Regions from separate parts of the Gottfriedia sp. OAE603 genome, predicted to be linked through region 4. Evidence: a T-box and tRNA genes for the amino acid it is inferred to sense, from the RefSeq annotation. Region 4 holds a T-box; the other regions hold tRNA genes.
What was found. A T-box is a leader RNA that pairs with one kind of tRNA and senses whether it is charged. The one in region 4 lies ahead of ABID96_RS16025 (valine--tRNA ligase), so its partner is inferred to be a tRNA-Val.
Positions count from the first base shown of each region.

Region 1: it encodes a tRNA-Val, which carries the amino acid that the T-box ahead of ABID96_RS16025 (valine--tRNA ligase) is inferred to sense. The anticodon was not compared.
Region 2: it encodes a tRNA-Val, which carries the amino acid that the T-box ahead of ABID96_RS16025 (valine--tRNA ligase) is inferred to sense. The anticodon was not compared.
Region 3: it encodes a tRNA-Val, which carries the amino acid that the T-box ahead of ABID96_RS16025 (valine--tRNA ligase) is inferred to sense. The anticodon was not compared.

Region 1 is NZ_JBEUNN010000001.1:3,458,401-3,465,693, forward strand. It holds gene glgB (1,4-alpha-glucan branching protein GlgB) at 1-301, opposite strand, end outside; gene ABID96_RS17575 (hypothetical protein) at 957-1,097, opposite strand; gene ABID96_RS17580 (EamA family transporter) at 1,072-1,284, opposite strand; gene ABID96_RS17585 (DMT family transporter) at 1,303-1,857, opposite strand; gene ABID96_RS17590 (helix-turn-helix transcriptional regulator) at 1,857-2,114, opposite strand; gene ABID96_RS17595 (Ada metal-binding domain-containing protein) at 2,098-2,412, opposite strand; tRNA gene ABID96_RS17600 (tRNA-Glu) at 2,650-2,721, opposite strand; tRNA gene ABID96_RS17605 (tRNA-Ser) at 2,729-2,819, opposite strand; tRNA gene ABID96_RS17610 (tRNA-Asn) at 2,824-2,898, opposite strand; tRNA gene ABID96_RS17615 (tRNA-Ile) at 2,921-2,997, opposite strand; tRNA gene ABID96_RS17620 (tRNA-Gly) at 3,016-3,086, opposite strand; tRNA gene ABID96_RS17625 (tRNA-His) at 3,091-3,166, opposite strand; tRNA gene ABID96_RS17630 (tRNA-Thr) at 3,172-3,247, opposite strand; tRNA gene ABID96_RS17635 (tRNA-Phe) at 3,276-3,351, opposite strand; tRNA gene ABID96_RS17640 (tRNA-Asp) at 3,360-3,435, opposite strand; tRNA gene ABID96_RS17645 (tRNA-Met) at 3,439-3,515, opposite strand; tRNA gene ABID96_RS17650 (tRNA-Ser) at 3,714-3,806, opposite strand; tRNA gene ABID96_RS17655 (tRNA-Ile) at 3,815-3,891, opposite strand; tRNA gene ABID96_RS17660 (tRNA-Met) at 3,899-3,972, opposite strand; tRNA gene ABID96_RS17665 (tRNA-Ala) at 3,992-4,064, opposite strand; tRNA gene ABID96_RS17670 (tRNA-Pro) at 4,075-4,151, opposite strand; tRNA gene ABID96_RS17675 (tRNA-Arg) at 4,189-4,265, opposite strand; tRNA gene ABID96_RS17680 (tRNA-Leu) at 4,276-4,362, opposite strand; tRNA gene ABID96_RS17685 (tRNA-Gly) at 4,371-4,445, opposite strand; tRNA gene ABID96_RS17690 (tRNA-Leu) at 4,469-4,552, opposite strand; tRNA gene ABID96_RS17695 (tRNA-Lys) at 4,569-4,644, opposite strand; tRNA gene ABID96_RS17700 (tRNA-Thr) at 4,652-4,724, opposite strand; tRNA gene ABID96_RS17705 (tRNA-Val) at 4,728-4,803, opposite strand; rRNA gene rrf (5S ribosomal RNA) at 4,809-4,924, opposite strand; rRNA gene ABID96_RS17715 (23S ribosomal RNA) at 5,054-7,293, opposite strand, start outside.
Region 2 is NZ_JBEUNN010000001.1:3,889,422-3,896,714, forward strand. It holds rRNA gene ABID96_RS19510 (23S ribosomal RNA) at 1-1,930, opposite strand, end outside; rRNA gene ABID96_RS19515 (16S ribosomal RNA) at 2,082-3,631, opposite strand; tRNA gene ABID96_RS19520 (tRNA-Gly) at 3,714-3,787, opposite strand; tRNA gene ABID96_RS19525 (tRNA-Pro) at 3,793-3,869, opposite strand; tRNA gene ABID96_RS19530 (tRNA-Arg) at 3,875-3,951, opposite strand; tRNA gene ABID96_RS19535 (tRNA-Leu) at 4,421-4,503, opposite strand; tRNA gene ABID96_RS19540 (tRNA-Lys) at 4,518-4,590, opposite strand; tRNA gene ABID96_RS19545 (tRNA-Gln) at 4,697-4,771, opposite strand; tRNA gene ABID96_RS19550 (tRNA-Gln) at 4,963-5,037, opposite strand; tRNA gene ABID96_RS19555 (tRNA-Asp) at 5,238-5,313, opposite strand; tRNA gene ABID96_RS19560 (tRNA-Val) at 5,327-5,402, opposite strand; tRNA gene ABID96_RS19565 (tRNA-Glu) at 5,415-5,489, opposite strand; tRNA gene ABID96_RS19570 (tRNA-Ser) at 5,497-5,587, opposite strand; tRNA gene ABID96_RS19575 (tRNA-Asn) at 5,595-5,669, opposite strand; gene ABID96_RS19580 (SprT family protein) at 5,755-6,210, opposite strand; gene cmpA (cortex morphogenetic protein CmpA) at 6,530-6,640, shown strand; gene ABID96_RS19590 (Tex family protein) at 6,630-7,293, opposite strand, start outside.
Region 3 is NZ_JBEUNN010000001.1:3,945,900-3,953,192, reverse strand. It holds rRNA gene ABID96_RS19885 (16S ribosomal RNA) at 1-593, shown strand, start outside; rRNA gene ABID96_RS19880 (23S ribosomal RNA) at 745-3,684, shown strand; rRNA gene rrf (5S ribosomal RNA) at 3,810-3,925, shown strand; tRNA gene ABID96_RS19870 (tRNA-Asn) at 3,935-4,009, shown strand; tRNA gene ABID96_RS19865 (tRNA-Thr) at 4,018-4,090, shown strand; tRNA gene ABID96_RS19860 (tRNA-Glu) at 4,111-4,187, shown strand; tRNA gene ABID96_RS19855 (tRNA-Val) at 4,198-4,273, shown strand; tRNA gene ABID96_RS19850 (tRNA-Tyr) at 4,291-4,375, shown strand; tRNA gene ABID96_RS19845 (tRNA-Gln) at 4,384-4,458, shown strand; tRNA gene ABID96_RS19840 (tRNA-Lys) at 4,506-4,578, shown strand; tRNA gene ABID96_RS19835 (tRNA-Gly) at 4,592-4,666, shown strand; tRNA gene ABID96_RS19830 (tRNA-Ala) at 4,687-4,762, shown strand; gene rocF (arginase) at 4,995-5,894, shown strand; gene cdaA (diadenylate cyclase CdaA) at 6,090-6,908, shown strand; gene ABID96_RS19815 (CdaR family protein) at 6,901-7,293, shown strand, end outside.
Region 4 is NZ_JBEUNN010000001.1:3,125,398-3,132,690, forward strand. It holds gene ABID96_RS16025 (valine--tRNA ligase) at 1-2,007, opposite strand, end outside; T-box leader at 2,059-2,303, opposite strand; gene ABID96_RS16030 (sporulation protein) at 2,532-3,296, shown strand; gene ysxE (spore coat protein YsxE) at 3,430-4,458, opposite strand; gene ABID96_RS16040 (LysM peptidoglycan-binding domain-containing protein) at 4,545-6,431, opposite strand; gene hemL (glutamate-1-semialdehyde 2,1-aminomutase) at 6,721-7,293, opposite strand, start outside.

The sequences.
Region 1 (7,293 bases), 330 kb from region 4:
CTTCTCCGTTATTTGAAACAATCTCATATTTATAAATTGTTCCGTGCCCAATTTCAGGAATAAAAATTGTCCATATTCCTTCATTGTTTAATTTCTCCATTTTATGATTTGAACCATTCCAGTCATTAAAATTCCCGACAACTGAAACACACTTTGCATGTGGTGCCCATACTGTAAAATGTGTTCCTTTTTTATTCCCCTTCTTCCCTATATGTGCCCCAAAGCATTCATAGCTTTTGAATAGATTTCCTTCATGGAATAAATGCACATCAAATTCAGTTGGTCGTGTCAAAAGCAACATCCTCACCTCATTACAATCTTCTATATTCTTCTTGTTCTTAATATTCTACAAACATATATATTTCCCTTGTAATTATGCAAAAAAAATTCATAAACAAATATTGGAAAATGAATGTTCGTTCATGAAAACGTTGTCATAATTGACTTTGTCGTATTTATGTAATTTTTGTCGAATGAATAATGCAGAATAAATATTCACTATAAATCTGTTAATCCTTAAAAAAATTCGATAAATTGTTATTTACTATAAAATTTCATACATATTTATCATATTCAAAACAGGAAAACGATGAATTTAATAAATCATGTTGAAGATTGTCGGATTATAAAGAAGAAAATATTTTTGATATTTTTTGAAATGACCTTTGTGATTTGTATCGAATAGATAGATTATTAGATTTGAAGGTTTCATAGTTGAACATAGTTGAATTGCGCCCTAAATAAAGATCATTACCCCGTATTTTTGGAATATAAACCACAAAATTAATACTCATAAAAAAAGATCCTCATAAAGAAGATCTTTTTTTGGGTCTACAATTTATATAAAATTAGATTGTCAGGGACTGTTTTAAAATGTATGTTATTCGAGACATGAAGCCTGAAGCGGATCTTAATACCATTAACGCTAATGAGCACTATAAGCAGGCTAATTGTTACTATTCATTGTGCTGTAAAACCTTTGATTTTGTAGGTAATTTAATATCTAAAATAAGAAATACACTCACTAGAATGACAATAAAACCTACTAGCATCCCCATTGTAATCTTCTCATTAAGTATTAGAACACCCCAAATCATTCCGAAAACTGGAATTAAGAAAGTAACACTTAGTGTTTTTGTTTGGTCCTACATTTTCTATTAGGTAAAAATATAAAAGATAAGCAATGGCTGTACAAAACAAAGCTAATGCTATGACAGCTAATATTGGTATAAGTGAAAAGTTACTTGTTGTATTAGGAAGATTAAAAAACGTAAACGGAATCAAAAGAATTGATGCGGCAATTTACTGACCTGCTGCTAGTGATATTGGTGCTACATCTACAAAAGTCTTTTTAGCATATACGCCCGCAAACCCATATGAAATTGTGGATAATACCGCTAGTCCGATTGCAATGATTGTTTCTTTTGTGAATGGAATTGTACTCCACCCAACTAACAGAACTACTCCTAACACTCCTACTAATATGCCAAACCATTTTCTAGTACTAAGGCTTTCATTCATCCATCCCCATACAATGATAGCCGTGAATAGCGGCGTTAATGAATTAAGGATAGATGACATTGAAGCCGTTAAATGGAGTGCTGATGTTGCAATTAATGTAAAGGGAATCGCTGCGTTTAATGCACCAATTATTATATATTGTTTCCATCTCTTTCTAAAACCTAAAGACTTTCTCGTAATTACTAAATATAATACTAATGCCAGCGCAGCAATAGAGACTCTTCCTTCTATTGTAAGAATAGGTCCAAATATCGGTGCAGCAATTCGAATGAATAAGAAAGATGCTCCCCACAGAGCAGCCAGTCCAAATAAGGCGATTAACTCTTTAAATGACATCATTTTCCTTCCTTTCTATATTCCGTCGGACTGTATCCTGTATGCTGACGGAACAAATTCGAAAAATGGGAAGTACTCTTGAATCCAAGTTGAAATGCTATTTCTGTTACAGGAACTTCTGTGTGAAGCAGGTGTTCAATTGCATCAGACATTCTTAATTGTGTTGCATATTCTAATGGTGACAATCCAGTATTTCTTTTAAATAAACGCTGAAGATGATATTTGCTTACACCGACATGTTTAGCAAGTCGATCCAACGTGATTGAATGGCGATATTGCTCTATCTATATATTGTTTGGAGGAATATATAATCTCCTCTTCATTTGAATGATTCAAATCAGGACGGCATCTTTTACAAGGACGGAAACCATCTTCTATTGCTAATGTGGTAGTCGCATAAAATGAAATATTCTCTCTTAAAGGTGCTCTTGATTTACAGGAGGGCTTACAACAAATACCAGTAGATTTGACAGCATATATAAACAGTCCATCATACTTTTCATTACATTGAATAATTGCATCCCACATATCTTGATCACTTGGTAACAACACCATATCCTCACCTCACTCAATCTATTCACATTTTAGCATTATGAAATAATCTCTGCTTTCAATATCTTGCTTTGTAATTTTCATTTGAATTCATATCTTATAACACACTATTTTATTGAAACTCTAAATTTGATTTCATATTCTGCTTGTCATATTAGAAGTAAGATATATAACATATATTCTTAGACAATTAAAAAAGCTCAGTTACCTGTGTTATCACAAATAACTGAGCTTTAGATATGACCCGTACGGGATTCGAACCCGTGTTACCGCCGTGAAAGGGCGGTGTCTTAACCGCTTGACCAACGGGCCGTTAAAATGGCAGAGAAGAAGGGATTCGAACCCTCGCACCGCGTTAGCGATCTACACCCTTAGCAGGGGCGCCCCTTGAGCCACTTGGGTACTTCTCTATAATGGCTCCGCAGGTAGGATTCGAACCTACGACCACTCGGTTAACAGCCGAGTGCTCTACCACTGAGCTACTGCGGAACAATAAATAATATAATATATATGGTGGGCCTAAATGGACTCGAACCATCGACCTCACGCTTATCAGGCGTGCGCTCTAACCAGCTGAGCTATAGGCCCATAAATATTATATAAAAAAGCGGGTGATGGGAATCGAACCCACGACCGAAGCTTGGAAGGCTTCTATTTTACCATTAAACTACACCCGCGTAATGGGGCGACCGATGGGAATCGAACCCACGAATGCCGGAACCACAATCCGGTGCGTTAACCACTTCGCCACGATCGCCATAATGGTGCCGACTAGAGGACTTGAACCCCCAACCTACTGATTACAAGTCAGTTGCTCTACCAATTGAGCTAAGTCGGCATTACATTACTAAATATAAAATTTAAAATGGTGGCTCGGGACGGAATCGAACCGCCGACACGAGGATTTTCAGTCCTCTGCTCTACCGACTGAGCTACCGAGCCAATTTAAATGGCGGTCCCGACCGGGATCGAACCGGCGATCTCCTGCGTGACAGGCAGGCATGTTAACCGCTACACCACGGGACCAATTGGTTGCGGGGACAGGATTTGAACCTGCGACCTTCGGGTTATGAGCCCGACGAGCTACCAGACTGCTCCACCCCGCGATAATGTGGATACTAATTAGTTTAGTTCCATGAATATTAACTTGTTAAGACCATCCCAATCTCAGGATGTTTTTGCAAGTAGCAGCTCGATTGGTATGCTGAAGTTATTCCTTCGAAGCATATTCGTTCGTGCTCCACCCCGCGATAATGTGGATACTAATTAATTTAGATCCATGAATATTAATTTAATAAAATAAATGGAGGAGTAAGAGGGATTCGAACCCCCGCGGGCTGTTACACCCCTGTCGGTTTTCAAGACCGATCCCTTCAGCCAGACTTGGGTATTACTCCATATTTAGTGGTGGACCTTGTAGGACTCGAACCTACGACCGGACGGTTATGAGCCGTCTGCTCTAACCAGCTGAGCTAAAGGTCCTTAAAAGTAGCGGCGGAGGGAGTCGAACCCACGACCTCACGGGTATGAACCGTACGCTCTAGCCAGCTGAGCTACACCGCCATAATTTAATTTTTTTAAGTGGAGCCTAGCGGGATCGAACCGCTGACCTCCTGCGTGCAAGGCAGGCGCTCTCCCAGCTGAGCTAAGGCCCCGAAATGAAAATGGTCGGGAAGACAGGATTTGAACCTGCGACCCCCTGGTCCCAAACCAGGTGCTCTACCAAGCTGAGCCACTTCCCGTTTAGAATACAGGTAATCTTTTGCTTTTTGAATAATATGGCGCGCCCGAAAGGACTCGAACCCATAACCTTTTGATCCGTAGTCAAACGCTCTATCCAATTGAGCTACGGGCGCATATTAAAAATGGTACCGAGGGCCGGACTCGAACCGGCACGGGGTCAACCCCCGCAGGATTTTAAGTCCTGTGTGTCTGCCATTCCACCACCCCGGCAGCATATGTGGAGCGGAAGACGGGGCTCGAACCCGCGACCCCAACCTTGGCAAGGTTGTATTCTACCACTGAACTACTTCCGCATATATACTGTTTAAAAAGTAAATGGTGCGGGTGAAGGGACTCGAACCCCCACGCCATAGGCGCCAGATCCTAAGTCTGGTGCGTCTGCCAATTCCGCCACACCCGCATATTTTACTATAAAATGGTGAGCCATGAAGGATTCGAACCTTCGACCCTCTGATTAAAAGTCAGATGCTCTACCTACTGAGCTAATGGCTCAAAAGAGTGCCGACTAGAGGACTTGAACCCCCAACCTACTGATTACAAGTCAGTTGCTCTACCAATTGAGCTAAGTCGGCATATGGTGGAGGATGACGGGCTCGAACCGCCGACCCCCTGCTTGTAAGGCAGGTGCTCTCCCAGCTGAGCTAATCCTCCATCAAACCAAGCGACGTTCTACTCTCACAGGGGGAAACCCCCAACTACCATCGACGCTGAAGAGCTTAACTGCCGTGTTCGGTATGGGAACGGGTGTGACCTCTTCGCTATCATCACTTGATTCAATTTCTTGGGACAATAATCATTATACCAAAATACCAACTAAAGTCAATAACTTTTTGCTAATATTTTTTAACGATTGAATGATTTTTTGTACCCTCAAAACTAGATAATGTCATTATCAAACTTGTTAGTTAAGTCCTCGACCGATTAGTATCAGTCAGCTCCACGTGTCACCACGCTTCCACCTCTGACCTATCAACCTGATCATCTCTCAGGGGTCTTACTAGCTTAACGCTATGGGAAATCTCATCTTGAGGGGGGCTTCATGCTTAGATGCTTTCAGCACTTATCCCTTCCACACATAGCTACCCAGCCATGCTCTTGGCAGAACAACTGGTACACCAGCGGTGTGTCCATCCCGGTCCTCTCGTACTAAGGACAGCTCCTCTCAAATTTCCTGCGCCCACGACGGATAGGGACCGAACTGTCTCACGACGTTCTGAACCCAGCTCGCGTACCGCTTTAATGGGCGAACAGCCCAACCCTTGGGACCGACTACAGCCCCAGGATGCGATGAGCCGACATCGAGGTGCCAAACCTCCCCGTCGATGTGGACTCTTGGGGGAGATAAGCCTGTTATCCCCGGGGTAGCTTTTATCCGTTGAGCGATGGCCCTTCCATGCGGAACCACCGGATCACTAAGCCCGACTTTCGTCCCTGCTCGACTTGTAGGTCTCGCAGTCAAGCTCCCTTATGCCTTTACACTCTTCGAATGATTTCCAACCATTCTGAGGGAACCTTTGGGCGCCTCCGTTACTCTTTAGGAGGCGACCGCCCCAGTCAAACTGCCCACCTGACACTGTCTCCGAGCCGGATAACGGCTCTAGGTTAGAATTTCAATACAGCCAGGGTAGTATCCCACCGACGCCTCCACCGAAGCTGGCGCTCCGGCTTCTCAGGCTCCTACCTATCCTGTACAAGCTGTACCAAAATTCAATATCAAGCTGCAGTAAAGCTCCACGGGGTCTTTCCGTCCTGTCGCGGGTAACCTGCATCTTCACAGGTACTATAATTTCACCGAGTCTATGGTTGAGACAGTGCCCAAATCGTTACGCCTTTCGTGCGGGTCGGAACTTACCCGACAAGGAATTTCGCTACCTTAGGACCGTTATAGTTACGGCCGCCGTTTACTGGGGCTTCAATTCAGAGCTTCTCCCGTAAGGGATAACCCCTCCTCTTAACCTTCCAGCACCGGGCAGGCGTCAGCCCCTATACTTCGCCTTACGGCTTCGCAGAGACCTGTGTTTTTGCTAAACAGTCGCTTGGGCCTTTTCACTGCGGCTCTCCCGGGCTTGCACCCAAAAGAGCACCCCTTCTCCCGAAGTTACGGGGTCATTTTGCCGAGTTCCTTAACCATAGTTCTCTCGCTCACCTTAGGATTCTCTCCTCGCCTACCTGTGTCGGTTTGCGGTACAGGCACCTATTTCCTCGCTAGAAGCTTTTCTTGGCAGCGTAGAATCAGGAACTTCGGTACTATATTTCCCTCGCCATCACAACTCAGCCTTAACGATGTGCGGATTTGCCTACACATCAGCCTAATTGCTTGGACGCGCATATCCAGCAGCGCGCTTACCCTATCTTTCTGCGTCCCTCCATTGCTCAAACGGAAATCAGGTGGTACAGGAATATCAACCTGTTGTCCATCGCCTACGCCTGTCGGCCTCGGCTTAGGTCCTGACTAACCCTGGGAGGACGAGCCTTCCCCAGGAAACCTTAGGCATACGGTGGACGGGATTCTCACCCGTCTTTCGCTACTCATACCGGCATTCTCACTTCTAAGCGCTCCACCAGTCCTTACGATCTAGCTTCAACGCCCTTAGAACGCTCCCCTACCACTGATACCATACGGTATCAATCCGCAGCTTCGGTGATACGTTTAGCCCCGTTACATTTTCGGCGCAGAGTCACTCGACCAGTGAGCTATTACGCACTCTTTAAATGGTGGCTGCTTCTAAGCCAACATCCTGGTTGTCTAAGCAACTCCACATCCTTTTCCACTTAACGTATACTTTGGGACCTTAGCTGGCGGTCTGGGCTGTTTCCCTCTTGACCACGGATCTTATCACTCGTAGTCTGACTCCTATGGATAAGTCATTGGCATTCGGAGTTTGACTGAATTCGGTAACCCGTTGGGGGCCCCTAGTCCAATCAGTGCTCTACCTCCAAGACTCTAACACATAAGGCTAGCCCTAAAGCTATTTCGGGGAGAACCAGCTATCTCCGAGTTCGATTGGAATTTCTCCGCTACCCACACCTCATCCCCGCACTTTTCAACGTGCGTGGGTTCGGACCTCCATTCAGTGTTACCTGAACTTCATCCTGGACATGGGTAGATCACTCGGTTTCGGGTCTACGACCACGTACTAT
Region 2 (7,293 bases), 760 kb from region 4:
TTCAATTCAGAGCTTCTCCCGTAAGGGATAACCCCTCCTCTTAACCTTCCAGCACCGGGCAGGCGTCAGCCCCTATACTTCGCCTTACGGCTTCGCAGAGACCTGTGTTTTTGCTAAACAGTCGCTTGGGCCTTTTCACTGCGGCTCTCCCGGGCTTGCACCCAAAAGAGCACCCCTTCTCCCGAAGTTACGGGGTCATTTTGCCGAGTTCCTTAACCATAGTTCTCTCGCTCACCTTAGGATTCTCTCCTCGCCTACCTGTGTCGGTTTGCGGTACAGGCACCTATTTCCTCGCTAGAAGCTTTTCTTGGCAGCGTAGAATCAGGAACTTCGGTACTATATTTCCCTCGCCATCACAACTCAGCCTTAACGATGTGCGGATTTGCCTACACATCAGCCTAATTGCTTGGACGCGCATATCCAGCAGCGCGCTTACCCTATCTTTCTGCGTCCCTCCATTGCTCAAACGGAAATCAGGTGGTACAGGAATATCAACCTGTTGTCCATCGCCTACGCCTGTCGGCCTCGGCTTAGGTCCTGACTAACCCTGGGAGGACGAGCCTTCCCCAGGAAACCTTAGGCATACGGTGGACGGGATTCTCACCCGTCTTTCGCTACTCATACCGGCATTCTCACTTCTAAGCGCTCCACCAGTCCTTACGATCTAGCTTCAACGCCCTTAGAACGCTCCCCTACCACTGATACCATACGGTATCAATCCGCAGCTTCGGTGATACGTTTAGCCCCGTTACATTTTCGGCGCAGAGTCACTCGACCAGTGAGCTATTACGCACTCTTTAAATGGTGGCTGCTTCTAAGCCAACATCCTGGTTGTCTAAGCAACTCCACATCCTTTTCCACTTAACGTATACTTTGGGACCTTAGCTGGCGGTCTGGGCTGTTTCCCTCTTGACCACGGATCTTATCACTCGTAGTCTGACTCCTATGGATAAGTCATTGGCATTCGGAGTTTGACTGAATTCGGTAACCCGTTGGGGGCCCCTAGTCCAATCAGTGCTCTACCTCCAAGACTCTAACACATAAGGCTAGCCCTAAAGCTATTTCGGGGAGAACCAGCTATCTCCGAGTTCGATTGGAATTTCTCCGCTACCCACACCTCATCCCCGCACTTTTCAACGTGCGTGGGTTCGGACCTCCATTCAGTGTTACCTGAACTTCATCCTGGACATGGGTAGATCACTCGGTTTCGGGTCTACGACCACGTACTATATCGCCCTATTCAGACTCGCTTTCGCTGCGGCTCCGTCTCTTCAACTTAACCTTGCACGGGATCGTAACTCGCCGGTTCATTCTACAAAAGGCACGCCATCACTCATTAACGAGCTCTGACTATTTGTAAGCACACGGTTTCAGGTTCTCTTTCACTCCCCTTCCGGGGTGCTTTTCACCTTTCCCTCACGGTACTGGTTCACTATCGGTCACTAGGTAGTATTTAGCCTTGGGAGATGGTCCTCCCAGATTCCGACGGAATTTCACGTGTTCCGCCGTACTCAGGATCCACTCAAGAGGGAACGAGGTTTCAACTACAGGGTTTTTACCTTCTTCGACGGACCTTTCCAGGTCGCTTCATTTACCCCGTTCCTTTGTAACTCCGTATAGAGTGTCCTACAACCCCAAGAGGCAAGCCTCTTGGTTTGGGCTATCTTCCGTTTCGCTCGCCGCTACTCAGGAAATCGCATTTTGCTTTCTGTTCCTCCAGGTACTTAGATGTTTCAGTTCCCTGGGTCTGTCCTCAGTACCCTATGTATTCAGGTAAAGATACTACTCCATTACGAGTAGTGGGTTCCCCCATTCGGAAATCTCCGGATCAAAGCTTACTTACAGCTCCCCGAAGCATATCGGTGTTAGTCCCGTCCTTCATCGACTCCTAGTGCCAAGGCATCCACCGTGCGCCCTTTCTAACTTAACTAATTTTAAAACTTAAATTAAACTTACGCAGTTTAATGAATGACATTATCTAGTTTTCAAGGTACAAATTGAGAGTGAACTCTCAAAACTAAACAAAACAATGAAGAAACATCTTTTCATGCATGAACCAACGGTTCATGATGTCTCCATAGAAAGGAGGTGATCCAGCCGCACCTTCCGATACGGCTACCTTGTTACGACTTCACCCCAATCATCTGTCCCACCTTAGGCGGCTGGCCCCTAAAAGGTTACCCCACCGACTTCGGGTGTTACAAACTCTCGTGGTGTGACGGGCGGTGTGTACAAGGCCCGGGAACGTATTCACCGCGGCATGCTGATCCGCGATTACTAGTGATTCCGGCTTCATGTAGGCGAGTTGCAGCCTACAATCCGAACTGAGAATAGTTTTATGGGATTAGCTCCACCTCGCGGTCTTGCAACCCTTTGTACTATCCATTGTAGCACGTGTGTAGCCCAGGTCATAAGGGGCATGATGATTTGACGTCATCCCCACCTTCCTCCGGTTTGTCACCGGCAGTCACCTTAGAGTGCCCAACTGAATGCTGGCAACTAAGATCAAGGGTTGCGCTCGTTGCGGGACTTAACCCAACATCTCACGACACGAGCTGACGACAACCATGCACCACCTGTCACTCTGTCCCCGAAGGGAAAGCCCTATCTCTAGGGTTGTCAGAGGATGTCAAGACCTGGTAAGGTTCTTCGCGTTGCTTCGAATTAAACCACATGCTCCACCACTTGTGCGGGCCCCCGTCAATTCCTTTGAGTTTCAGTCTTGCGACCGTACTCCCCAGGCGGAGTGCTTAATGCGTTAACTTCAGCACTAAAGGGCGGAAACCCTCTAACACTTAGCACTCATCGTTTACAGCGTGGACTACCAGGGTATCTAATCCTGTTTGCTCCCCACGCTTTCGCGCCTCAGCGTCAGTTACAGACCAGAAAGTCGCCTTCGCCACTGGTGTTCCTCCAAATCTCTACGCATTTCACCGCTACACTTGGAATTCCACTTTCCTCTTCTGCACTCAAGTTTCCCAGTTTCCAATGACCCTCCCCGGTTGAGCCGGGGGCTTTCACATCAGACTTAAGAAACCGCCTGCGCGCGCTTTACGCCCAATAATTCCGGACAACGCTTGCCACCTACGTATTACCGCGGCTGCTGGCACGTAGTTAGCCGTGGCTTTCTGGTTAGGTACCGTCAAGGTGCCAGCTTATTTAACTAGCACTTGTTCTTCCCTAACAACAGAACTTTACGACCCGAAGGCCTTCATCGTTCACGCGGCGTTGCTCCGTCAGACTTTCGTCCATTGCGGAAGATTCCCTACTGCTGCCTCCCGTAGGAGTCTGGGCCGTGTCTCAGTCCCAGTGTGGCCGATCACCCTCTCAGGTCGGCTACGCATCGTCGCCTTGGTGAGCCGTTACCTCACCAACTAGCTAATGCGCCGCGGGCCCATCTGTAAGTGATAGCCGAAGCCATCTTTCAATAAAGGAACAGGAGTTCCTTTATGTCATCCGGTATTAGCTCCGGTTTCCCGAAGTTATCCCAGTCTTACAGGTAGGTTGCCCACGTGTTACTCACCCGTCCGCCGCTAACCTGCAGGAGCAAGCTCCTACAAGTCCGCTCGACTTGCATGTATTAGGCACGCCGCCAGCGTTCGTCCTGAGCCAGGATCAAACTCTCCATAATAGTTAAGTTTAAATCTTGTATTGCTCAAAAAACTAATAATTGACGTTTTACTTCATGTTTTGTTTAGTTTTCAAAGTTCAAATGGAGCGGGTGATGGGAATCGAACCCACGACCGAAGCTTGGAAGGCTTCTATTTTACCATTAAACTACACCCGCGAAGATGGTCGGGAAGACAGGATTTGAACCTGCGACCCCCTGGTCCCAAACCAGGTGCTCTACCAAGCTGAGCCACTTCCCGTAATATGGCGCGCCCGAAAGGACTCGAACCCATAACCTTTTGATCCGTAGTCAAACGCTCTATCCAATTGAGCTACGGGCGCATATTGTGTTGTCACTTCGTTAGCGACTTTTATAGTATATAATAACTACTACTGGAAGTCAACATCTTTTTAAAGTTTATTTATCTTAAACTTAGTAAGCTTACTACGATAAGCTTCTGATGACTTCGTTAAGTTCTAACGGGAACTTTATCTATATTAAAGCACTATGAACACAAAGTCAACATAATTTAAAAGAAAAATTAACTTTTATTGAAATAAGTTATATTCACTAAATAGAATGTGACTTTGAAGTGCTTAGTTTACGAAGTTAGCGTTAATTTATGCAATGTACTCTAAAGAATTTACTTAGGGTTTGAGAAGAAACTATATTATAGAAGTAAATATTAAACAAACCTTAATCCACCCAATAAATCATTTGAATTATAGGTATTGGTACTGATCAAACAACTATAAAATACAAAAAAGACAATCTACATGCTGTAGATTGTCTGGTTATATACATATAAGATGCGGCCGAGAGGACTTGAACCTCCACGGAGAAACCTCCACTAGGCCCTCAACCTAGCGCGTCTGCCATTCCGCCACGACCGCAAATAAACAAAAAGTGAGCCATGAAGGATTCGAACCTTCGACCCTCTGATTAAAAGTCAGATGCTCTACCTACTGAGCTAATGGCTCGTAATAAAGATAATATTACAAGTATCACAATTACTACACTTTTGAATGACTTAGAAGTCTATTTGGTCGTGCTATCGCACTAGAGCATTGCTCATAAAAAAGATAATGGCTGGGCTACCTGGATTCGAACCAGGGCATGACGGAATCAAAATCCGTTGCCTTACCGCTTGGCTATAGCCCATTGATTAAACTACATGAATCAAACTACTATGAATTCGCTACATGAACCCGCTCCGCAGGATTTTCTTTATGTTGTATTGCTCTAACCTCTTGAATTACTCCTCAAGATAAAGACAATCCGACATCTGTAAAAGCAGAATTTAAAATTCGTACTTAAATGTCACATTTCAACATTTCTTACAAATAGGTAAATGGCTGGGCTACCTGGATTCGAACCAGGGCATGACGGAATCAAAATCCGTTGCCTTACCGCTTGGCTATAGCCCATTGATTAAACTACATGAATCAAACTACTATGAATTTGCTACATGAACCTGCTTCGCAGGATTTTCTTTATGTTGTATTGAATCCACCTCTTGAATTACTCCTCAAGATATACACAATCAGACACCTAAATGACAATAAATTAGCCACCCAAAATATTATCTCCAAAAAAAAGAAAAAATACTACAATATGTAGTAAATAATGGCGGTCCCGACCGGGATCGAACCGGCGATCTCCTGCGTGACAGGCAGGCATGTTAACCGCTACACCACGGGACCGTATAAAATTAAATGGTGGAGGATGACGGGCTCGAACCGCCGACCCCCTGCTTGTAAGGCAGGTGCTCTCCCAGCTGAGCTAATCCTCCGTAATATAAAAATGGTGACCCGTACGGGATTCGAACCCGTGTTACCGCCGTGAAAGGGCGGTGTCTTAACCGCTTGACCAACGGGCCTTATGTATGGCAGAGAAGAAGGGATTCGAACCCTCGCACCGCGTTAACGATCTACACCCTTAGCAGGGGCGCCCCTTGAGCCACTTGGGTACTTCTCTAAAATAATGGCTCCGCAGGTAGGATTCGAACCTACGACCACTCGGTTAACAGCCGAGTGCTCTACCACTGAGCTACTGCGGAATAATATAAATTATTCATCAACACTTTCTGGTAAGTGGTGACAAGTAATAATATAAACTATGAATATATAGCCTGTCAATACTATTTATAACTGTTTTAATGTACTTTTGCATATTCCACAAACAAACCGTTTCAAGTCAACTTTTCTCTTTCGTAAATACGTTTGCCCACATTTTGTACAAATGTAACGATACTTATAAGGTACAATCCTTTTTTTAGTTGTTGCCGTTAAAGGTTTGCAGTACCTTGGTGCACCAACCTGTTTTAATAAATCTTTAAAATCCTTGTCCTCATGCTTATATCCTTTTTTCATTATGTGTAGATGATAATGGCATAATTCATGTAAGATAATACCCTTTAATTCTTCAATTCCATGTTCTTGGAAATACAATTTATTTAATTCAACATTGCTTGTTTTTAATAAATATCGTCCACCTGTAGTTCGTAATCTAGCATTAAAAGTAGCTTGATGTAAAAATGGACGGTTAAAATGTTTCAATGATAATTCTTCAACTAATTTTTGTAGTATTTCGTTTTCCATCCTCATATCTTCCCTTAACTGATTCTATATTCCTTATTTCTTTTTGTATTAACTAATATACAACTCACATTTTTCTAGGTATCTGCATACATTAAACTTACAAATGAGAATTTCAAAGATCATAATCGTACAATTTATACTAAATGAGTTGCTCTTAGTAAATCTCTCTACAATGGCGTAAAATTTATGTTTAAATGAACAATTTCGTTATCCTTTTTATAAAGGTATTAGAAGGTTACCCCTCACTCATTTAATATGTCGCCCATCTCCAATTAAAAGATGGGCGAAGATTTTTAAGCTGGAGGTTTTTCATATGGTTATGCCAAGTTGGCTGAAAACCCAAATGCAAAAAGCTTTTTATGAAAAAAACCGCTATCAAATAAAATTATTAAATCAATGCTGGTTTTACTATCAAAAAATTAAGCTTTGACTGTTTCTTTTGATTCAATCGGAAGCATTGACAAGCCTACTCTTTGCTTTTTTTGATCTACTTCAGCAATCCAAACTTTTACTACTTGTCCGACAGATACTACATCTAATGGATGTTTGATAAATTTACTACTCATTCGTGATATATGAACAAGGCCATCATTTTTTAAACCGATATCTACGAATGCTCCAAAATCAACAACGTTTCTAACAGTACCTTCTAACTGCATGCCAATTTTCAAATCTTCTATATTTAGTACATCTTGTCGTAATAATGGTGCTGCTAATTCATCACGTAAATCTCTTTCTGGCTGCATTAAGGAATTTAATATATCTTTTAAGGTAATTTCACCAATATCTAGTTGGCTTGAAGTTTCTTCTATATTTAAAGCTTTTATTTTATCTTTTAATTCATTTGAGCCAAGTTGACTTGAAGACATATTTAATTGCTTCAATAATTTTTTAACCTGTCCATAGTTTTCAGGGTGAATACCAGTACGATCTAGCGGCTCGTCACCTTCAAGCACACGCAAAAAGCCTATACATTGTTCATATGTTTTCGCACCAAGGCGAGGTATTGTTTTCAATTCTTTTCTGTTTGCAATCTTACCTTTTTCATCACGATAGTTTACGATGTTTTTTGCAACAGTTTTT
Region 3 (7,293 bases), 820 kb from region 4:
TGTGGTTTAATTCGAAGCAACGCGAAGAACCTTACCAGGTCTTGACATCCTCTGACAACCCTAGAGATAGGGCGTTCCCTTCGGGGACAGAGTGACAGGTGGTGCATGGTTGTCGTCAGCTCGTGTCGTGAGATGTTGGGTTAAGTCCCGCAACGAGCGCAACCCTTGATCTTAGTTGCCAGCATTCAGTTGGGCACTCTAAGGTGACTGCCGGTGACAAACCGGAGGAAGGTGGGGATGACGTCAAATCATCATGCCCCTTATGACCTGGGCTACACACGTGCTACAATGGATAGTACAAAGGGTTGCAAGACCGCGAGGTGGAGCTAATCCCATAAAACTATTCTCAGTTCGGATTGTAGGCTGCAACTCGCCTACATGAAGCCGGAATCACTAGTAATCGCGGATCAGCATGCCGCGGTGAATACGTTCCCGGGCCTTGTACACACCGCCCGTCACACCATGAGAGTTTGTAACACCCGAAGTCGGTGGGGTAACCTTTTAGGGGCCAGCCGCCTAAGGTGGGACAGATGATTGGGGTGAAGTCGTAACAAGGTAGCCGTATCGGAAGGTGCGGCTGGATCACCTCCTTTCTATGGAGACATCATGAACCGTTGGTTCATGCATGAAAAGATGTTTCTTCATTGTTTTGTTTAGTTTTGAGAGTTCACTCTCAATTTGTACCTTGAAAACTAGATAATGTCATTCATTAAACTGCGTAAGTTTAATTTAAGTTTTAAAATTAGTTAAGTTAGAAAGGGCGCACGGTGGATGCCTTGGCACTAGGAGTCGATGAAGGACGGGACTAACACCGATATGCTTCGGGGAGCTGTAAGTAAGCTTTGATCCGGAGATTTCCGAATGGGGGAACCCACTACTCGTAATGGAGTAGTATCATTACCTGAATACATAGGGTAATGAGGACAGACCCAGGGAACTGAAACATCTAAGTACCTGGAGGAACAGAAAGCAAAATGCGATTTCCTGAGTAGCGGCGAGCGAAACGGAAGATAGCCCAAACCAAGAGGCTTGCCTCTTGGGGTTGTAGGACACTCTATACGGAGTTACAAAGGAACGGGGTAAATGAAGCGACCTGGAAAGGTCCGTCGAAGAAGGTAAAAACCCTGTAGTTGAAACCTCGTTCCCTCTTGAGTGGATCCTGAGTACGGCGGAACACGTGAAATTCCGTCGGAATCTGGGAGGACCATCTCCCAAGGCTAAATACTACCTAGTGACCGATAGTGAACCAGTACCGTGAGGGAAAGGTGAAAAGCACCCCGGAAGGGGAGTGAAAGAGAACCTGAAACCGTGTGCTTACAAATAGTCAGAGCTCGTTAATGAGTGATGGCGTGCCTTTTGTAGAATGAACCGGCGAGTTACGATCCCGTGCAAGGTTAAGTTGAAGAGACGGAGCCGCAGCGAAAGCGAGTCTGAATAGGGCGATATAGTACGTGGTCGTAGACCCGAAACCGAGTGATCTACCCATGTCCAGGATGAAGTTCAGGTAACACTGAATGGAGGTCCGAACCCACGCACGTTGAAAAGTGCGGGGATGAGGTGTGGGTAGCGGAGAAATTCCAATCGAACTCGGAGATAGCTGGTTCTCCCCGAAATAGCTTTAGGGCTAGCCTTATGTGTTAGAGTCTTGGAGGTAGAGCACTGATTGGACTAGGGGCCCCCAACGGGTTACCGAATTCAGTCAAACTCCGAATGCCAATGACTTATCCATAGGAGTCAGACTACGAGTGATAAGATCCGTGGTCAAGAGGGAAACAGCCCAGACCGCCAGCTAAGGTCCCAAAGTATACGTTAAGTGGAAAAGGATGTGGAGTTGCTTAGACAACCAGGATGTTGGCTTAGAAGCAGCCACCATTTAAAGAGTGCGTAATAGCTCACTGGTCGAGTGACTCTGCGCCGAAAATGTAACGGGGCTAAACGTATCACCGAAGCTGCGGATTGATACCGTATGGTATCAGTGGTAGGGGAGCGTTCTAAGGGCGTTGAAGCTAGATCGTAAGGACTGGTGGAGCGCTTAGAAGTGAGAATGCCGGTATGAGTAGCGAAAGACGGGTGAGAATCCCGTCCACCGTATGCCTAAGGTTTCCTGGGGAAGGCTCGTCCTCCCAGGGTTAGTCAGGACCTAAGCCGAGGCCGACAGGCGTAGGCGATGGACAACAGGTTGATATTCCTGTACCACCTGATTTCCGTTTGAGCAATGGAGGGACGCAGAAAGATAGGGTAAGCGCGCTGCTGGATATGCGCGTCCAAGCAATTAGGCTGATGTGTAGGCAAATCCGCACATCGTTAAGGCTGAGTTGTGATGGCGAGGGAAATATAGTACCGAAGTTCCTGATTCTACGCTGCCAAGAAAAGCTTCTAGCGAGGAAATAGGTGCCTGTACCGCAAACCGACACAGGTAGGCGAGGAGAGAATCCTAAGGTGAGCGAGAGAACTATGGTTAAGGAACTCGGCAAAATGACCCCGTAACTTCGGGAGAAGGGGTGCTCTTTTGGGTGCAAGCCCGGGAGAGCCGCAGTGAAAAGGCCCAAGCGACTGTTTAGCAAAAACACAGGTCTCTGCGAAGCCGTAAGGCGAAGTATAGGGGCTGACGCCTGCCCGGTGCTGGAAGGTTAAGAGGAGGGGTTATCCCTTACGGGAGAAGCTCTGAATTGAAGCCCCAGTAAACGGCGGCCGTAACTATAACGGTCCTAAGGTAGCGAAATTCCTTGTCGGGTAAGTTCCGACCCGCACGAAAGGCGTAACGATTTGGGCACTGTCTCAACCATAGACTCGGTGAAATTATAGTACCTGTGAAGATGCAGGTTACCCGCGACAGGACGGAAAGACCCCGTGGAGCTTTACTGCAGCTTGATATTGAATTTTGGTACAGCTTGTACAGGATAGGTAGGAGCCTGAGAAGCCGGAGCGCCAGCTTCGGTGGAGGCGTCGGTGGGATACTACCCTGGCTGTATTGAAATTCTAACCTAGAGCCGTTATCCGGCTCGGAGACAGTGTCAGGTGGGCAGTTTGACTGGGGCGGTCGCCTCCTAAAGAGTAACGGAGGCGCCCAAAGGTTCCCTCAGAATGGTTGGAAATCATTCGAAGAGTGTAAAGGCATAAGGGAGCTTGACTGCGAGACCTACAAGTCGAGCAGGGACGAAAGTCGGGCTTAGTGATCCGGTGGTTCCGCATGGAAGGGCCATCGCTCAACGGATAAAAGCTACCCCGGGGATAACAGGCTTATCTCCCCCAAGAGTCCACATCGACGGGGAGGTTTGGCACCTCGATGTCGGCTCATCGCATCCTGGGGCTGTAGTCGGTCCCAAGGGTTGGGCTGTTCGCCCATTAAAGCGGTACGCGAGCTGGGTTCAGAACGTCGTGAGACAGTTCGGTCCCTATCCGTCGTGGGCGCAGGAAATTTGAGAGGAGCTGTCCTTAGTACGAGAGGACCGGGATGGACACACCGCTGGTGTACCAGTTGTTCTGCCAAGAGCATGGCTGGGTAGCTATGTGTGGAAGGGATAAGTGCTGAAAGCATCTAAGCATGAAGCCCCCCTCAAGATGAGATTTCCCATAGCGTTAAGCTAGTAAGACCCCTGAGAGATGATCAGGTTGATAGGTCAGAGGTGGAAGCGTGGTGACACGTGGAGCTGACTGATACTAATCGGTCGAGGACTTAACTAACAAGTTTGATAATGACATTATCTAGTTTTGAAGGTATAAAATGGAAGAACTTCCAAAAAAATCTTCAAAAAATGTTGACTTTGATTGATATTTTGTTATAATAATCAATGTCATAAGCAAATGAATCAAGTGATGATAGCGAAGAGGTCACACCCGTTCCCATACCGAACACGGCAGTTAAGCTCTTCAGCGTCGATGGTAGTTGGGGGTTTCCCCCTGTGAGAGTAGAACGTCGCTTGGTTCTGATTATTCCGCAGTAGCTCAGTGGTAGAGCACTCGGCTGTTAACCGAGTGGTCGTAGGTTCGAACCCTACCTGCGGAGCCATTTTTTATGCTTCCATAGCTCAGCAGGCAGAGTACTTCCATGGTAAGGAAGAGGTCACCGGTTCGAGCCCGGTTGGAAGCTTGGAAAAGACTTATACATATGGCCCGTTGGTCAAGCGGTTAAGACACCGCCCTTTCACGGCGGTAAAACACGGGTTCGAATCCCGTACGGGTCACCATTTATATTACGGAGGATTAGCTCAGCTGGGAGAGCACCTGCCTTACAAGCAGGGGGTCGGCGGTTCGAGCCCGTCATCCTCCACCATTTAATTTAATAATACCGGAGGGGTAGCGAAGTGGCTAAACGCGGCGGACTGTAAATCCGCTCCCTGTGGGTTCGGCGGTTCGAATCCGTCCCCCTCCACCATTTATTGTTGGGCTATAGCCAAGCGGTAAGGCAACGGATTTTGATTCCGTCATGCCCTGGTTCGAATCCAGGTAGCCCAGCCATTTTTTATTTACACAATTTCATTCAAATTGATCGTAATATTTATTACGAGCCATTAGCTCAGTAGGTAGAGCATCTGACTTTTAATCAGAGGGTCGAAGGTTCGAATCCTTCATGGCTCACTTTTTTTTATATGCGGAAGTAGTTCAGTGGTAGAATACAACCTTGCCAAGGTTGGGGTCGCGGGTTCGAGCCCCGTCTTCCGCTCCATTTCTGTATAAATATATATCGGGGCCTTAGCTCAGCTGGGAGAGCGCCTGCCTTGCACGCAGGAGGTCAGCGGTTCGATCCCGCTAGGCTCCACCAATATACATAAAGTGTAACCTTAGTCTTTTGACTAAGGTTTTTTGTTGTCTAAAAACATAAAATATAGAGATGATAAATGCATATGTATACAAAAAAATGTTGAGTTGACCCATTCGTTTCAAAAGATTTAAACTATTAATATAATTAATAACTTTAAGAATCTAATTTAGGGTTCTTTATTTAAAAAATAAAGTAAGCGTTTTCTTACGTAATTGACATAGGGGGAAATAACATGAAAAAAGAAATTTCGATTATTGGGGTACCTTTAGATTTAGGGCAAACAAGACGTGGAGTGGATATGGGACCAAGTGCAATTAGATATGCACAGCTTCATGAACGCATTGAAAATCTTTCATATAATGTTGAAGATTTAGGGGATATTTTAGTAGACCGTACGTTAGTAAAAGAAGATCACTTTGAACATAATCTAAAAAACTTAAAATCAGTAAAAGATACTTGTGAGAAGCTTGCAGTTGAAGTTGATGAAGTCATTAAAAGTAACAGAATGCCTCTAGTACTAGGTGGAGACCACAGTATTGCGATTGGTACATTAGCAGGTGTTTCAAAGCACTATAATAATCTAGGTTTAATTTGGTTTGATGCTCATGGAGATTTAAATACAGCAGAAACTTCACCGTCTGGAAATATCCATGGTATGTCACTAGCTGTGTCATTAGGTCATGGACATGATTTATTAACGAAGATTGGTGGTTACTTCCCTAAAGTAAAACCAGAGAATGTAATCATTATAGGAGCTCGTGATCTTGATGAAGGTGAAAGAGCAATTATTAAAGAATTAGGCATTAAAGTTTATACAATGCATGAAGTTGATAAATTAGGTATGACAAAAGTGATGGAAGAAACAATTGATCACTTAAAAGACTGTGACGGTGTACATTTATCATTAGACCTTGATGGTTTAGATCCGATCCATGTACCTGGTGTTGGTACGCCTGTTTCTGGTGGTATCACTTACAGAGAAGGTCATTTAGCAATGGAAATGTTATCTGAAGCAGATATCATTACATCAATTGAATTTGTAGAAGTTAATCCAATCTTAGATGAAAAAAATAAAACAGCAATCGTGGCTGTGGCTTTAATTGGATCATTACTTGGAGAAAAATTATTATAAAACAATGAATTATATGTTATAACTGTAAAAGCTAGCATGATGATGTGCTAGCTTTTTTCATTTATATTTCATAGAAATATCATATATTCAAATAATTGTTAAGATAGTTAATAATTCTCAAATTTTGTGTATAACGAAAATATGGTATAATACTGAAGATACGGGTTTTAATATTAATAATTAGGAGGGTAAAAGGTGCCTTCTTTACATATAAATTTCTTACAATACTTACAAAATGGATTAGATATTTTATTAGTTTGGTTTGTTATTTATCGGCTAATTATCATTATACAAGGAACAAAGGCTGTTCAATTATTAAAAGGTGTTACAATCATAATCGTTGTAAAAGTATTAAGTAGCTTATTTGGCTTACATACATTGCAATTTTTAATGGATCAAGCACTAACATGGGGATTCTTAGCTGTGATCATTATCTTCCAACCAGAGCTGAGAAGAGCATTAGAACAACTTGGTAGAGGTCGCTTTTTCTCAAGAACTTCTCCTGGTGGTGCGAATGATAGAACCGACATAGTGGAAAGCATTGCAAAAGCTACAGAATACATGGCAAAACGAAGAATAGGTGCTCTTATATCGTTTGAAAGACAAACGGGTATGGGGGATTATATTGAATCGGGTATCCCACTGAATGCTAATCTATCATCGGAACTGCTCATAAATATTTTTATTCCAAATACACCATTACATGATGGCGCAGTTATTATTCAAGGTGAAAAAATTACTGCAGCAGCATGTTACCTACCCCTTTCGGAAAGTGCATTCATTTCCAAAGAGCTAGGTACAAGACATAGAGCAGCAGTTGGTATTAGTGAAGTAACAGACAGTATTACCATTGTCGTTTCCGAAGAGACAGGGGCTGTTTCGGTTGCTAGAAATGGGAACTTATATAGAGAATTATCAAAAGATGAACTAGTTAATTTATTGAATACGGAACTAAAATCACCAGAAGAGTCCACTACATCAAAATGGAATTGGAAGGTAAAACGTAATGGATAATTTTATGGATAACCGTTGGATTTTAAGAGGAATCGCATTATTAGTTACTTTATTACTTTTTATGTCTGTTAATTTAGTTCCACAATCAAGTAGTTCCAATATTATTGATCTACCAATGATGAATAAAAAAGAGCTACTTAGAGATATTCCTGTCACACCGATCTATGATCAGGAAAATCTAATCGTAAATGGAATACCAAAAACTGTTTCAGTACAGTTAGATGGTCCAAATAGTATCGTTAAAACAGCTGAAATGAAAAGAGATTTTGAAGTCTACATTGATCTAACTTCTTATGCATTAGGAACATATGAAGTACCTTTAAAAGTGCGCAATTTATCAGAAAAGATTAAAGCAACAATTAAACCAAGGACTGTTACAGTTACG
Region 4 (7,293 bases):
AGTCATATTTTTGGCATCTTCATTTTCACCGTATAAAGGAATTTTAGCCATTTCAATATACCAATCACAAACATCATCCCAGATGAAATTGTAAAGTACACGGCCAACTTCACCAAATTCGTAACGATCAATTAATGAAGTTACACTTTCGATCGTTTCGTTTAATCGAGTTAGAATCCATTCATCAGCAACAGATTTTTCCTTCGTTAAATCAATTTGATCATAAGTGAATCCTTCCATATTCATTAAAGCAAATCGAGAAGCATTCCAAATTTTATTTACAAAGTTCCAAGTAGCTTCAACTTTTTCAATACTGAAACGTAAATCTTGACCTGGTGCACTACCTGTTGTTAAGAAGTAGCGTAGTGAATCCGCTCCATATTTCTCAATAACATCCATTGGGTCAACACCGTTACCAAGTGATTTACTCATTTTGCGACCTTGTTCGTCTCTTACTAATCCGTGGATTAGTACATCATTGAATGGGCGCTTACCTGTAAACTCGATCCCTTGGAAAATCATACGAGATACCCAGAAGAAAATAATATCATAACCAGTTACTAATACGTTTGTAGGGAAATATGCTTGGAAATCTTTACTTTCTTCATTTGGCCAACCTAATGTTGAAAATGGCCATAATGCTGAACTAAACCAAGTGTCTAATACATCATTATCTTGATTCCAATTTTCAAGATCAGCTGGTGGCTCCTGATTTACATAGATTTCGCCTGTTTCTTTATGATACCAAGCTGGAATACGATGTCCCCACCATAATTGACGAGAAATACACCAATCGCGAATATTTTCCATCCAACGAAGATACGTTTTTTCAAAACGATCCGGTACAAATTTAACACTATCATCAGAGTTTTGTAATGCAACTGCAGCATCAGCTAAAGGTTGCATTTTAACAAACCATTGAGTAGATAAATATGGCTCTACTACCGCTCCACTTCGTTCGCTATGTCCTACAGAATGCATATGCTCTTCGATTTCTACAAGAACGCCCATCTCTTGTAAGTCTTTAACGATTTGTTTACGACATTCAAAGCGATCCATTCCATTGTATTTACCAGCTTTTTCGTTCATCGTACCATCTTCATTCATAACTAGAATTCGTGGTAAATCATGACGGTTACCTACTTCAAAATCATTTGGATCATGAGCAGGTGTAATTTTTACTACTCCTGTACCAAATTCCATATCAACATAATCGTCTGCAATAATTGGAATCTCGCGGTTAACGATTGGAAGCATTACAGTCTTTCCAATCATTGCTTGATATCTTTCGTCTTCTGGATGGACTGCAATTGCAGTATCACCCAACATTGTTTCTGGACGAGTTGTTGCAATTTGAATCTTTCCAGATCCATCAGTTAAAGGATATTGCATATGATAGAATGCACCTTGAACATCCTTGTAAATTACTTCGATATCAGATAAAGCTGTTTTTGTCGCAGGATCCCAGTTAATGATATATTCTCCGCGATAAATTAAACCCTTTTTATAAAGTTTTACGAATACTTCCTTTACAGCATCAGAAAGACCATCATCTAACGTAAAACGTTCACGTGTATAGTCTAATCCAAGACCAATTTTCTCCCATTGAGAACGAATGTGAGAAGCATATTCTTCTTTCCATTCCCAAGCTTTTTCTAAGAACTTTTCACGTCCTAAATCGTATCTTGTTAAACCTTCTTCACGTAGTTTACCTTCTACCTTAGCTTGAGTAGCGATTCCAGCGTGATCCATTCCTGGTAGGTACAATACATCATAACCTTGCATACGTTTTGTACGAGTTAAAATATCTTGTAATGTAGTATCCCAAGCATGACCTAAATGTAATTTTCCAGTTACGTTAGGCGGTGGAATTACAATTGTATATTTTGGTTTCTCCGATTCTACTTGTGCTTCAAAAAACTTTCCATCTAACCAAAATTGGTAACGATCTTTTTCAACTAAACTTGGATCATATTTTGTTGGTAATGATTGTTGTTTTGTTTCCATGATTACATCTCCTCTTTGATATTTGAAAAATAAAAAACTCCATTCATCCTATAAAAGGACGAATGGAGTTTGATTCGCGGTACCACCTTTTTTTGTCAGAAAAACAGAAAAAAATTTAAAACATTTCTGACACACTTAAAAAGATAACGGATCATCCGGAAACTTCTAGTCGCATAAAGCTTTCAAAGTCACTGCTCAAGGGCGACATTCCAACTCTTTTTTCTAGAAACCTCCCACCAAATGGTTTCCTCTCTGAAGAACTAGTTTGTTGTACTCTTCCCTATCAACGCATTTCAATATGAATATATTTTATAGTCTACAAAATTTTCGTAACTTTAGTCAACAGTATTTCTATTTTCTTTGTAGAATATTCTTATTGTGTCAATATTGTACCAACATTTTTAATCGATAAATTAAATAAGAAAAGGAATTGTAATGAATTTTTAACATTCACATATACTAGTACTTATTTAAATATGCGATAATTGTATAATATCTAGATATAATGTTTGAGGGGGATTACCATGGGTTTATTTAAAAATACATTAGCTCGTGTTCTTGGAATTGGAGGAACGAGAATTGATACAAAGCTTGAAAAAACAGAATACCAAGCAGGTGAACGTGTAAAAGGTGAATTACATATAAAAGGCGGAAAAGTGAAACAAGAACTTGAATCTGTTTTCTTACATGTAATGACTGATTATGAAGTTGAGTCTAATGATAAAACTTACCATCAAAATGGTACATTACAAAAAGTAATCGTGTCTGTTGATCGAGTAATCAATGCAAGCGAAGAAGTAGTCATACCTTTCTTCTTTACTCTTTCAGAAAATACACCAGTATCACTACACAAATCTCATATATGGATTAAAACTCATTTAGAGATAGATAAAGCAGTTGATCAATACGATGCGGATGGCATTCAAGTTATTCCTTCAATTGGATTAAAAACTGTTATCCAAGCACTTCAAGAAGAAGGGTTTGTCTTAAGAGAAAGTGAAAACAAGAAAAAGTTTGGTAAGATTATTCAGGAATTTGAATTTTATCCTATGAATGGTGAATTTAGAGGTAAATTAGACGAATTAGAAGTTAATTACTTAAGCTTTGATAAAACTGTAGACATTGTTCTTCAAGTGGATCGTAAAGCAAAAGGATTAACAGGTTTATTTTCTGATTCATTAGGTACAGATGAAATAAACGTAAGAATTTCATTCTCGAAAGAACAAATTACAGATAAACAATTTGTACGTAACAGTCTAATGAATGCAATTAAAAGATACTGTAAATAAAAAGCAGTTTATAAAATAACATTAGAATGAATGATCGAAACTAAGCTGGTAGTCTTAATTGGACAACCAGCTTAGTTTTTTTAAATTCTAGTGGAACGATTAAGAATTCATCATGTCTTGTAAATAGATTCACTCAATCTACTATCATTTTTGCTGCCTCAATATCCTCCTGGATTTTTGATATAAAAAATTCAATATTATTCATATGCCAATAAGAATGTAATAACTCTTTTACTCGATCCTTTTCATTTAAATTTCCAGTCCGTTTTGTATAGGACGTTATTTTTGTTGCAGTTTGAACTGGATACGCCATATAACTCATAAATAATAGTTTTTCTTCTTCCCTCAATGAAAAGTTCTTTTCATACATTTTCAACCAATTATTTCGATCTGGCTGTTGAATCGGATAGGTTTTAAATGAATTCTTATAGTAATTTGATAAATCTTGGATTGGCGTTGTTTCTTGAGCATTTTCTAAGTTAATAAATACTCCCTCGCCTCTCTCATTTACTAGGAAATGAGAAATCGAAAGACTACCATGATTCATCACAATTCTTGTATTTTCTGTTTCCTTCATTTTTTTATACCATTCTCCTAATTGATCACTAGCAAATTGATGAGCACTTAAAATTTTATGAAAATAAGTACAATAACTTAATTCATATGGTGACATATACCAATTACCTTCAGCTGCTTCAATAAAATTTTCTAAAACTTCTTTTTCTTTACTCCATCTCTTAGTTAATGTATCGTAGTGATTTTGCAATTGGTCTTTATCAACTTTCTTTTCTTTTTGTGTCCGGTTATGCATCTTCCCTAATGATGTAAACATCCTTTGAAAGTGTAAATTTTCATCAGATCTCGAATCTACGTTTTCAATCCATGGCATTAGATAATAATGCTTTGTGTTATATTCAACAACATAGTCGCCATTTTGAGTGTGATAAATTGGAACAACATTGCGAAAACCTCGATCTTGTAAGGAACGAACATTTTCAACTAAATTATTACGATAGATTCTATTCGGATTTGCTTCTTTTAAAGCAAATACCCCTTGGTTTGTATAAACTTTCACTACTTTTCCAACAGTTTCAAAGTAATTTGGGATTATATGATATTGTGCTAAAATGACGCTTATTTCATCTTTAGGCTTAGTATACAATGTGCGTCACTCTCACTTTCTAAATGAGTAAAAGCCTTGTATTAGTAGACAAGTATCTAAACTAATACAAAGCTCATACTATATTATTATTGTTTTATAGCTGTAACAGGAATGTATATAATTTGACCCTCTGATAAAAATTCATCATTTAAGTTGTTCACTCTATTTAGCTGTTGAGTTTGCAAATTATATTTTTTAGCAACCGTTTCAATCGTGTCACCATTTTGTGCTAAATATAGCTTCATTTTTGTATATGACTCTTCTTTACCCTCACCCGCGAATAAACTTGAGAGCAGATTGTCAGATTTTACACTTCTAGCCTCTTTAGCTTCTTCTTGTGCATTTGTAACCTCGTTAGGATTCTCTCCTGAGACTTCATTTAAAGCTTCACCTGATACTTGGGCTTGATAATATTCTGCATAGTATGGTGGAGTTTGACGAACATCATTTGCATTCAGATTTGCTGGATTACCCTGCGTATATGGATTTTGATATTGTGAATGCTGATTGTAATTAAAAGGCGCTTGTTGATATTGATTATTTGCAAAAGGCTGGTAGCTTTGCTCAACTGCACGTCTATACTGTTCTTCATAGCTTTGAATATCATTTTGTACATTAAAAGGATTTTGTTGCTGCGTATTGTATGCATTATACGAATTGTTTTGTTGTGCAGCAAAATCATTATTTAGAAAACTTGGTTTTTGAACTGCTTCATTATTTAAAAAGCTTGGTTGCTGAACTGCTTCATTATTTAAAAAGCTTGGTTGCTGAGTTGTAAATTCATTATTTAAAAAGCTTTGTCTTGGATTCACTTCATTATTCAGAAAGCTTGGTTGAAGAGTAAATTCACTAGTAGCTTCATTTTGTTTAGTTTCATATACATTGTGTTCTCTTGTTTCTTGATATACTACTTGATCTACATTGCTTTCCTGACTAGCAAGATTGACTTCTTCATTTTCATGGCTTTCTTCTAATTCACCATATACTTCTTCATTTTGATAACTTTCTTCTATTTCACCATATACTTCTTCATTTTGATAACTTTCTTCTATTTCACCATATACTTCTTCATTTTGATAACTTTCTTTTATTTCACCATATACTTCTTCATTCACATAGTTCACTTCAGCTTCTCTATATACTTCCTCATATTGCTCCGCAGATTGTTCCTCTACGTTTTCAACGGCTTGTGTTTCATACGTAATGTTTTCCTCTTGAACATCTTGGTTTTCTATTATTTCACTAGACTGAGTTTGGAAAACCTCAAGGTATGTTGGTTGTCTTGGAAATGTTGGATCTTCTTCCTGTTGATTGTCACTTTCCAACGACTGGATCCAATCACTACCATATAAATCTTCCTTATCATTTACTTCTGTTGATACAGGTTGTTGGTTAAAAAATTGGAATTGTTCTTCAAACTCTCTATCTTCTTGCTGTTCTTCTGCTTCAGCTTCATTACTACTACGATAGTCATTACTATAATTATAATGATTATACTGATTTTGTTCTCTCTGCTCCTGATAGTACTCAACAGCACGGTTATCATGAAGTCCAGAAATACATAAATCAGCAGCAATTTGTATGCAGCCTCTTTCAGTTAACTGATAATCAAAAGTCTCAACTGAAACGCAAAGATTTTCTAAATCAGTAATTCGCGTTAATGGAATTGAAATATCTACCGGAAATTGATGACGTAATTCACAGCTTCCATCGTCTAGCGATCTTACGTCCTCTACTAGTCTTGAAGGTGCTAATTCTCTTAATGAGAAGTAATCACCTTGCCTCACCTGATCAGGCGTATAATTACCTTCTAAGGTTAAGACACCCTTCACTTGAACATATTCATCGAATTGCTGTATAGTAATGTCTGGATTTAGCGAGAGTGACCTTACCTCTTTAACTTCCTGTCCTTTTTGGAACCAGACAGTTTCTTTCAATGAAAAACGAATATTTGTTTGATTTTCTGAAGACACGTTAATGTCCTCCTCTCATCGTCCATTTTGGTCTATGACAATACATCTTTATGAGAGGAAAGAAAAAAATATGAAAAAAAGATTCATATTTTGTACAAAAAATGAATCTTTATATTCCTATTACACAGTATTAAAATGATTTAAAACCAAACTTTTTTCTTATCAAATTAATTTTAAAATTTAAATTGTAACTATTTTTCACAAGATAATCTTTGTTCATTGAAAGAGTAGTCCTGCAAAATCCCATGAAAAAATCCCATACATTTACATTGTATGGGATCTATTTCTATTAATTATTTAATTGAGAAAATGCATATTCTGCAGCTGCAATTGTTTTTTGAATATCCTCATCAGTATGTGAAGTAGATAAGAACAATCCTTCAAATTGTGAAGGTGGTAAGAACACACCTTGTTCAGCCATTAGTTGATAATATTTTGCAAACATTTCTAAATTAGATGTTTTAGCAGCTTCATAATTTTCAACTTTTTCATTCGTAAAGAAGAATCCAACCATTGAACCTGCACGGTTGATACAATGTGGAATATTGTATTTTTCAGCCGCAGCTTTATAACCAGCTTCTAATAAATCTGCTTTACGATTAAATTCATGATAATCTTCTTCAGTCAATTGACTTAATGTTTCAAAACCTGCTGTCATTGCTAGTGGGTTTCCTGAAAGTGTACCTGCCTGATAAATTGGGCCACTTGGCGCAATTTGATTCATAATTTCAGCTTTACCACCATATGCACCAACAGGTAATCCACCACCAATTACTTTACCTAAGCAAGTAATATCAGGTGTAACACCAAAATGGCCTTGTGCACAGTTGTATCCTACACGGAAACCAGTCATAACTTCATC